2 linked regions of the Teredinibacter turnerae T7901 genome follow. The protein of the gene in region 1 interacts with the protein of each later gene in a pairwise test. Links are inferred from orthologs where the notes say so. Each region holds a gene or a part of one and is shown on either strand. Other genes may lie near its edges.

Region 1 (5,774 bases):
AATGTAGACGAGGAAGGGAACGCTTTCGATCAGGGCGCCGGTGGGAAAAAAACCGCTATCGCTTACGCGAATGTGCTTATCGAAAATAAAAATCTCACAGGTTATCCCCTTTCTGAGCTGATGGCGCTGATCGGCGAAGATATCGTGTGTTCGCGATTAAAGTCAGCGGGTGAACTAAAGGTACCATTACCTGACACCATTATTAATGAGGGCGACATTGTTCGGATAGTTGCGCCGAATAAAACCGAGTTAAAAAAAGCCGTTACTATTATCGGGAAAGAAGTTTCCGATACTCTCACCACAAAGGGTACAGGGTTTAGAAGCGATCGTGTGGTGGTTACCAACGAAAAAATGCTCGGTAACAAACTTTCAGAACTAGATATAAAAAACAAGTACAACGTCGTGATCTCCCGGCAAAACCGCGCTGGCGTCGAGCTGGTAGCCAACAAAGATTCGGTACTTCAATTTGGCGACATTCTAAATATTGTCGGAGACTCGGCGGACATCGAAAAGGTCAGTAAATTGCTGGGCAATGTTTCAAGTAAATTGAATCATGTTCAAATGCTGCCAATATTTGTAGGGATTGGTCTCGGCGTGCTTTTAGGTTCCTTGCCAATACACATCTCTGGTTTACCTGCACCACTGAAACTCGGACTGGCAGGCGGACCGCTGATTGTCGCAATCATATTGGCACGGATTGGAAGTATCGGCCGAATTTATTGGTTTATGCCTCCTAGCGCAAACCTGGCTCTGCGAGAAATCGGGATTGTCTTATTTCTTGCGGTGGTGGGTATTAAATCTGGCGCCCACTTTGTCGAAACTCTTGTAGATGGTGATGGACTGAGCTGGATGGCATATGGTGTCGTTATTACATTGGTGCCATTAATCGTGATCGGTGTCGTTGCGCGCTGGCTGATGAACGTTAATTATCTTACTGTGTGTGGTTTGATGGCAGGGTCGATGACTGATCCTCCTGCACTGGCATTCGCCAACGCTATCCACTCTACCAGTGGTGCTTCCGCCCTGGCCTACGCCACTGTGTATCCGTTGGTGATGTGTCTTAGAATTTTATCGCCGCAGATTATAGCCGTTCTACTTTGGGTAACGGTCTAAATACAGTTGCACGAAGAGCATATCTACTAGATTGTTCTTCGTGCACATTTTCTCTTTTTCTCCCACTCATCATCTTCGCCATCAAGTTGTTTGTTTCGCTTCCTCAGTATGGCGTAAAGAGCCTGATGGCCAATCAGTCTGGCCCTAACCCTTTATACTGTCTCTGACCTGACTTACTATACACGGTCGTGCCAAGCTTAACCTGGCGTTCCACACGCTCTGGCCCGTAGTGTGTTCACCTCTAAAGTAACTTGCTCATCATGAATTTTGTCCATCTTAAAGTTCGCACCGAATTCTCACTCGTCGACAGCATTATCCGGGTGAAGCCGCTGCTTCAGCGAGTGCAGGCAGAGGCCATGCCTGCTTGCGGCATCACTGATTTACATAACTTTTTCGGCTTACTGAAGTTTTATCGTGCAGCTCAAGGCTCTGGCATCAAACCTATCTGCGGTGCCGATTTTCGTATCCATAAGGCTGGAGACGACGATCTGCACCCGCCGCTGATTACACTTTATGCGATGAATCTCGCGGGTTATAAAAATATTACCGCCTTAATTTCGCGATCGTTTCAGGAAGGCCAGTCCATGGGCGAGCCGTATATCGATGAGTCTTGGTTGGAACCTCACTCGGAAGGGGTTATCGCGTTATCAGGCGCCAAGTTCGGCGAGATAGGGCAGCTTCTTGTTACCAACAAACTGGATGAAGCCGAGGAGAAGTTGCAACAAATGATGGGGATCTACCGAGATCGCTTCTATCTGGAATTGCAACGTACTGGCCGAGAAAACGACGAACTACATTTGCATCGGGCCGTAGGGCTGGCTGCAAAACTGGATTGCCCTGTAGTAGCGACTAACGATGTGCGATTTCTCGATTCCGATCAGTTTGAGGTACACGAAGCTCGGGTGTGTATCGGAGAGGGACGTACGCTGGACGATCCTCGGCGGGAGCGTCGCTACAGCGATGAACAGTACTTCCGCAGCACCGCAGAAATGTGCGAACTATTTGCCGACATTCCCGAGGCAATTGAGAACACCGTTGAAATTGCACGTCGGTGCAACCTGGATATATTGCTCGGGAAATACTTCTTGCCGGAGTATCCGATCCCTGAAGGGCTTACCGAAAACGAATTTTTCGAAAAAATCTGCCGCGAAGGGCTCGATCTGCGCCTGGAGAGAATATTGGATACGTCCGCGCCGGATTATCTTGAGCGCCGTAAAGTGTATGACGAACGGCTCAAGTTTGAACTGGATATCATCATTCAGATGGGGTTTCCCGGCTACTTTCTTATCGTGATGGATTTCATCCAGTGGGCAAAAGACCACAAGATCCCGGTGGGGCCAGGGCGAGGGTCGGGTGCCGGGTCCTTGGTCGCTTACGTACTGAAAATTACCGACCTGGACCCGCTCCAATACGATCTACTGTTCGAACGATTCCTCAATCCGGAACGGGTTTCGATGCCGGACTTCGACGTTGATTTCTGTATGGAAGACCGCGACAAGGTTATTGGCTATGTTGCCGACAACTACGGTCGTGACGCGGTATCGCAGATCATTACGTTCGGTACTATGGCGGCGAAAGCGGTGGTGAGGGACGTGGCACGTGTGCAAGGTAAATCCTACGGTCTGGCGGATAAACTTTCCAAAATGATTCCGCCGGATGTCGGTATGACGCTCACCAAAGCGTACGAGCAAGAAGAAATATTGCGTGAGTTTCTCCAAAACGACGGAGACGGGCAAGAAATATGGGATATGGCCTTACAGCTTGAGGGGGTTACCCGCAACGTTGGTAAGCACGCGGGTGGGGTGGTGATTGCGCCAACCAAGCTTATTGATTTTGCGCCACTCTATTGCGACGACACGGGCGGTGGTCTGGTAACCCAATTCGATAAGAACGATGTAGAAGACGCAGGGCTGGTTAAATTCGACTTCCTTGGCCTGCGTACACTTACCATTATCGACTGGGCAGTAACAATGATTGACCAGCAGCGTACCCGGCTCGGTGAACCGCCGCTGGATATTTCTGCTATTCCGCTTGACGACCCCACAACATTCGACATGCTGAAGAAGGCTGAGACCACCGCGGTGTTTCAGCTCGAATCGCGAGGGATGAAAGACCTTATCAAGCGGCTGCAGCCAGACAACCTCGAAGATATGATCGCATTGGTGGCGCTGTTCCGGCCTGGGCCATTGCAATCTGGCATGGTGGACGACTTTATTAACCGCAAGCACGGGCGGGCGCAGGTTGCCTACCCGGATGCCAAATACCAGCACACCTCGTTGCAGCCGATACTCGAACCCACATACGGTGTAATCGTTTATCAGGAACAGGTGATGCAGATTGCTCAGGTATTGGCCGGATATACGCTGGGTGGCGCTGACCTGCTCCGGCGGGCGATGGGTAAGAAGAAGCCCGAAGAAATGGCAAAGCAGCGGAGTATTTTTGCGGACGGCGCCAAAGGGCTTGGGATTGACCCCGATCTGGCAATGAAAATTTTCGACTTGGTAGAAAAGTTTGCGGGCTATGGTTTCAACAAGTCTCACTCCGCAGCCTATGCGTTGGTGAGCTACCAAACTGCATGGCTGAAAGCGCACTATCCTGCGCATTTTATGGCGGCGACTATGTCGTCGGATATGGATAAAACCGACAAAGTGGTGACCTTCATTGAAGAGTGTCGCACCATGAAGCTTAATCTTCTGCCGCCAGATGTGAACAGAGGTGAGTTTCAGTTCACGGTCGATGAAGACGCCAATATTATTTATGGTCTGGGCGCTATTAAGGGACTGGGGGAAGGCCCTGTGGAAAGTATTCTGGAGGCGAGGAAAACAGGGCCATTTAAAGACCTATTCGACTTTTGTGCGAGAGTGGACGGCCGGCGCCTTAACAAGCGCGCGCTCGAGGCGTTGGTGCGTAGCGGTGCACTGGATAACCTCGGTCCAGGGAAGGACATCGACTATGATCGAGCGGTTATGCACATCGCAATTGCGGAGGCTGTAAAAGCGGCTGAACAAAAGTCCGCCAACGCTAACGCAGGGATTTCCGATTTATTCGGGGAGGTTGTTCCTGTGTCCGAGGATCGCCAGTCGGTGTACCAGGATTTTCATCGTGTGCGTCGGTGGAGTATGAAAGAACGCCTGAACGGCGAGAAAGAAACTCTGGGACTGTATCTGACCGGGCACCCCATTGACGAATACGATAAAGAGCTGTCAAATTTTGTCTCTTCGCGAATTTTTCATTTAAAAGCTGAAAAAAATAAGCAGACTGTCGCTGGCCTTGTGGTGGCGTTCAGAGTGATGAAAACAAAACGCGGAGACAACATGGCCTTTGTCACCTTGGATGATCGGACTGGACGAATTGAAGTCGCTGTGTTTTCAGATGCTTATAGTGACAATAGGGAGAAGCTGGTAAAAGACGCTCTTTTGGTAATTACCGGCCAAGTGAGCTTCGATGACTATAGCGGTGGCTTGAAAATGCGCGCCGATGAAATCACTGATCTCAATGAAGCTCGCCAAGCCAGTGTGCGCGCTATTAAGCTTCGCTGGCGGAGCGAGGCGCTGCCATTGGATTATGAAAAACAGTTCCGCGAGTTGGTAAAGTCCTATAGTGGCGCGGGGAATTGCGCATTAATTGTTGACTACCAGAAGGCCGGCGTGTCAGCAACTTATACGCTTTCACAGGAATGGAATGTCGCCCCTGGTGACGAACTGGTAGAGAGCTTGAAAATGCTGTATGGCAATAAAAATGTTGAGCTTGTGTATCAATCGGGCGCCACCCACTAGGCGTAGTTGATTCAACTTGATTCTCCCCGAGTCTGAAAACACTGGTAGGGTAGTACTGCGCTTTGCGGCGAAAATCTTGCTCTCAGCGCAGTTGGTTCGGTATTGGAATCCGATGATCCTCATGTCTAGCGCGGCCGAATAGTCTCATTCGGGAGTAAAAACTTTCCGCGTCAGAATGAAATTAGCCAAGACGAGCAGGTCCTAATATCGCCCGACAAAAGATCATACAGGACAATGTTTGTCCAAATACTCCTTGTGCGCGGGTAACCCGGCCGCCATTTTCGACATGAGCCCGCGAACCTCGCTTAGAATGTTGAGCACTTCTTTAAAGTTAGAACCTTCAATCAGCGGATTGTAGAAGTCCGGCACTATACCCATTCCATCAAAAATGGCATGCCAGCTGGATGATTTGAATAAATCCAGATCGTTGCGATAAATACGGCCTTGTGCTTGATAAAGCGCTATTTTCTCTAATAGCGCCCGTGGCACATCCATCGTTTTATTTTTTTGCCAGAATGGGCTGTCACTGCGGCCACTAATGCAGTAGTGAAGAATGATAAAGTCGCGAATATTTTCGTACTCGATAGCCATACGTCTATTGAACTCGTTGGCGATAGCGAGGCTGCACTGGTTATCGGGGTAGAGTTCAAGAAACGATTCTATCCCTTTCAGCGAAAGATAAATGGCTGTCGACTCGAGCGGTTCAAGAAAACCTCCTGCAAATCCAAGTGCCAGACAGTTTTTATTCCACAATTTTTCCCGGCGTCCAGCCTGGAACTGAAAGTGGCGGAGTGAATCCAGCGCGGGGTTTTGCACTAGTTCTAACAGTTTGTTTTCCGCCTGGCTCGGCGTGCAAAACTCGCTGCTGTAGACATAGCCATTACC
Region 2 (3,695 bases), 1.1 Mb from region 1 along the record:
AGCAACCTCCCGCAGCCAGCGCTGAATAAGGTATCGCCACAAAAAATTGCGGTACTGTTGTTGTGTTCGTCCGCGAGCAGGTAGGCAATGTGTTCCTCTGTGTGGCCGGGAGTGTGCCAAATTTGAAATTTCGCCATACCGTCCCAAAATTCGAGATGGTCACCCTCGGTGAGCGTTTGGGTAACCTGCGGCATCGCGCTTGATTCAGGGCCATAAATGGGACAGGGGAAATGTTCCTGCAGTTCGGGAATGCCGTCGACGTGGTCCCAGTGGCGGTGGGTCAGGAGTATCGCTGTTGCGCTCAACCCTCGCTCTTTGAGTACAGCAATCACTGGTGCTGCCTCACCGGGGTCTATCACCAGAGCGTTATTTCGATGTTCTATTATCCAGACGTAATTGTCGTGGAGCGTTGCCACGGGGAAGGTATTTACGCGCATTTAATCCTCAACTGCTACGAAAATGGTAAGTGAAGGGGTAGACTCTTGCTGCTTCATGATCACCATGTAATGTCAGAGGCTGTATGTTACTGAGTCGTGCTAAACAAATTGTTGGATCCCGGCATAAAGTGCCGCCGCTTCGCCAGAGTTTGGCAGCATTAGCTGCGTGGTATGAAAGCCCATTAGGTCAAGCTGCATTGCAAGAACAGCAGCATATATTGCGCGACGAGCTCAGTTGCCTCTTTGGTTATCATCTCATGGAGTTGAGTATTGTGCCTTACGAGCGGCTGTCAGAACATAGTCGTATCAATCATCGTTTTTCCCTTTCGCCCGTGCATGTGCCCCCTCCACCCTGCGATGACGCCAGTTTGCGAGATGTTCAGGGGTTGTCTGAGCTGGACGCATTACCGCTCGCGGATGAGAGCATCGATGTAACTATTTTGCACCATGTACTCGAATTCTCGCCGAACCCGCATCAGGTACTGAAAGAGGCAGCGCGAGTTACCGTGCCGCGCGGGCACGTGATTATTTTTGCTTTCAACCCATTTTCGCTTGCTGGCTTGATGCAGATGGGCGCGCAGTTTTACAGCAAGCGTCCCATCTGGCAGCGGCGGGCGTTACGCGCTGGCAGAATTCGGGACTGGTTGGAGTTTCTTGATTTTTCGTGTTTGAGTTTGCGCTATTTGGGGCGCAACCTTCCGATCAATCATTCTCGCTATTTGAACAGCAGCCGATTTGTGGATCGTATTTTTAGTCGCTCGATCCCGCTTGGCTCGATGTATTATATTGTTGCGCGCAAAGATAAGGCTGGCCTTCAGCCCATCAAACCGGCCTGGGACAACAGTCGTTTTCTCGGTGTCGCGCCTATACCCAAGCGGTCAATGACCGCCAGAAGCAGTCAGTCTGCGGCGATATTACCATTCAGAAACAGAATTAAATAAACAAGCTAATACATTGAAAAAAATAGAGATATTTACTGATGGGGCCTGTCGAGGCAACCCTGGGCCTGGCGGTTGGGGAGTATTGCTTCGCTACGGTGACAAAGAAAAAACACTTCATGGCGGGGAGCGTGACACCACCAACAATCGAATGGAGTTGCGCGCAGCCATTGAAGGCTTGAGCGCGCTCAAGGAGCCCTGTGAAGTACGCTTGGTGACCGACTCACAATACGTACGCAAAGGCATCACCGAGTGGATAGCTAACTGGAAAAAACGTGGGTGGCGCACTGCAGCAAAAAAACCGGTGATGAACGTGGACCTCTGGCAGGCGCTGGACACGGCATGCGACCAGCACCAGATCACTTGGGAATGGGTCAAAGGTCACAGTGGTCATCGCGAAAACGAGATAGCGGACGAGCTTGCCAACCTGGGTATCGATGAATTGAACGTGAGGCGTTAAGTGAGACAGATCGTATTAGATACAGAAACTACGGGCCTGGAGCCGGAGCAGGGGCACCGTATTATTGAAATCGGTTGTGTTGAGCTGTTCAACCGCAAGCTCACAGGCAAACACTTTCACCAGTACATTCGGCCCGACCGGGAAATTGACGAAGGGGCTATTGAAGTTCACGGAATTACCAATGAATTTCTGGCGGACAAGCCAGTATTTGCGCAAATTGCGGATGATTTTCTGACCTTTATTGGCGATGCGGAACTGGTGATTCACAACGCACCGTTTGACGTCGGCTTTCTGGATCACGAGTTACGCCTCCTGAATCGCGGTTTGGCGCCAATCCGTGAACGCTGCGGTGTGCTAGACACGCTGGTTTACGCACGCAGGAAGCACCCAGGACAGAAGAATAACCTAGACGCTTTGTGCAAACGCTACATGGTCGACAATTCACAGCGTGATTTACATGGCGCTTTGTTGGACGCTGAAATTTTAGCCGATGTGTACCTCGCAATGACGGGCGGTCAAACGGCACTGGCGCTTGGTGGGCAGCAGGGCGATGGCTCTGGTGGCGACGGGGAGGAGCAGATTATCCGGCTATCGGCGGATCGTCCACGGCTAAAGGTCTTGCGTGCAAACGATGAGGAGATTGAAGCGCATAAAGCGAAGTTGGCGACTCTGGATAAGGCTTCGGGTGGCAACTGCTTGTGGCTCCAGCAGGAGCAGTAAGCAGGCTTAGAACGGTTTTTGGGTGTGCAGGAAGCGGTTGCTCCCTGCGCACCCGAGTAGAAATTATTAATGCGTTGTTGGGTGATTAGCCCGCGGCTAGCTGGTATACCGCAATATAGCCGATCACGCTCAGTACAATAGTGTAGGGGAGTGCCATCAACACCATCCGCCCGTAAGACAGCCGGATAAGTGGTGCGAGGGCGGAAGTCAGCAGGAACAAGAATGCGGCCTGGCCATTAGGCGTAGCCACGCTGGGCAGGTTGGTGCCGGTGTTAATTGCCACCGCGAGCAAATCAAAATGCTCGCGGCTGATATCCCCGGCAACAAGCGCGTTTTTCACCTCGGTAATGTATACCGTTGCGACGAATACGTTATCGCTGATCATTGACAAAAGGCCATTGGCAATAAAGAACATTGGCCCCTGCACGCTCTCATCCATGTGCAGCAGCATATGAGTGATTGGCTCAAAAAGATGCTGATCGTGAATAACGGCAACGACCGCAAAGAAAACTACCAGTAGTGCAGTAAAAGGAAGAGCCTCTTCGAACGCGTGACCAATGCGGTGTTCTTCGGTGATACCGTTGAAACTGGTCAGTAAAATAATTACCAGCAGGCCGATAAGGCCGACTTCGGCCAGATGTAACGCCAGCGAAACCATTAGCACAACACCGGCGAGCGCCTGAACAACCAATGCAGCAATGTCTCGATTGGTCCGTTTGCTGGTTTCCTGCTTGTCGAAATCCATCAGAATTGTGCGCACTTTATCCGGCAGCTGGGCGCCGTAACCGAAAATGCCGAGTTTTTCGACAGCGATACAGGTAACCAGCCCGCCGATTAAGGTCGGCATGGATACAGGTGCGACTTGCAAGAAAAACTCGACAAAGTTCCAGTCTGCCTGCTGAGCAATAAGCAGGTTTTGTGGCTCACCAACCAGGGTGCAAACTCCGCCTAAAGCAGTCCCCACCGCGCCGTGCATGATCAAGCTACGCAAAAAACTGCGAAACCCCTCCAGGTCTTCACGATTTGACGAGTCGACTTTGGAGTCATCGGTGTGGTCGTATTGATTGCTGCTCAAACCTCCACCAGATGCGAATTGGTGATAGACCGCGTAAAACCCTACGGCAACGGCTATAAGCACGG

What was found. Proteins that work in one complex are often made in the same cells at the same time.
Region 2: the proteins of dnaE (region 1) and dnaQ interact in binary tests that used the Escherichia coli proteins (3 or more experiments, as listed by UniProt). The link is inferred for Teredinibacter turnerae T7901 from one-to-one orthologs.

What each region holds. Positions count from the first base shown.
Region 1 is NC_012997.1:1,127,424-1,133,197, forward strand. What follows is about bases 989-5,089. They hold dnaE (DNA polymerase III subunit alpha), read left to right. Parts: upstream 989-1,373; coding sequence 1,374-4,889; downstream 4,890-5,089. Other genes in these bases: TERTU_RS04755 (putative transporter), read left to right, coding at 989-1,113. Outside these bases: more of TERTU_RS04755, read left to right, coding at 1-988; TERTU_RS04765 (tryptophan halogenase family protein), read right to left, coding at 5,112-5,774. UniProt on the Escherichia coli protein: DNA polymerase III is a complex, multichain enzyme responsible for most of the replicative synthesis in bacteria. This DNA polymerase also exhibits 3' to 5' exonuclease activity. The alpha chain is the DNA polymerase catalytic subunit.
Region 2 is NC_012997.1:2,195,613-2,199,307, forward strand. Bases 837-3,695 are described here. They hold dnaQ (DNA polymerase III subunit epsilon), read left to right. Parts: upstream 837-1,835; coding sequence 1,836-2,555; downstream 2,556-3,695. Other genes in these bases: TERTU_RS09375 (methyltransferase domain-containing protein), read left to right, coding at 837-1,378; rnhA (ribonuclease HI), read left to right, coding at 1,392-1,835; nhaB (sodium/proton antiporter NhaB), read right to left, coding at 2,641-3,695. In the rest of the region: gloB (hydroxyacylglutathione hydrolase), read right to left, coding at 1-437; more of TERTU_RS09375, read left to right, coding at 521-836. UniProt on the Escherichia coli protein: DNA polymerase III is a complex, multichain enzyme responsible for most of the replicative synthesis in bacteria. The epsilon subunit contain the editing function and is a proofreading 3'-5' exonuclease.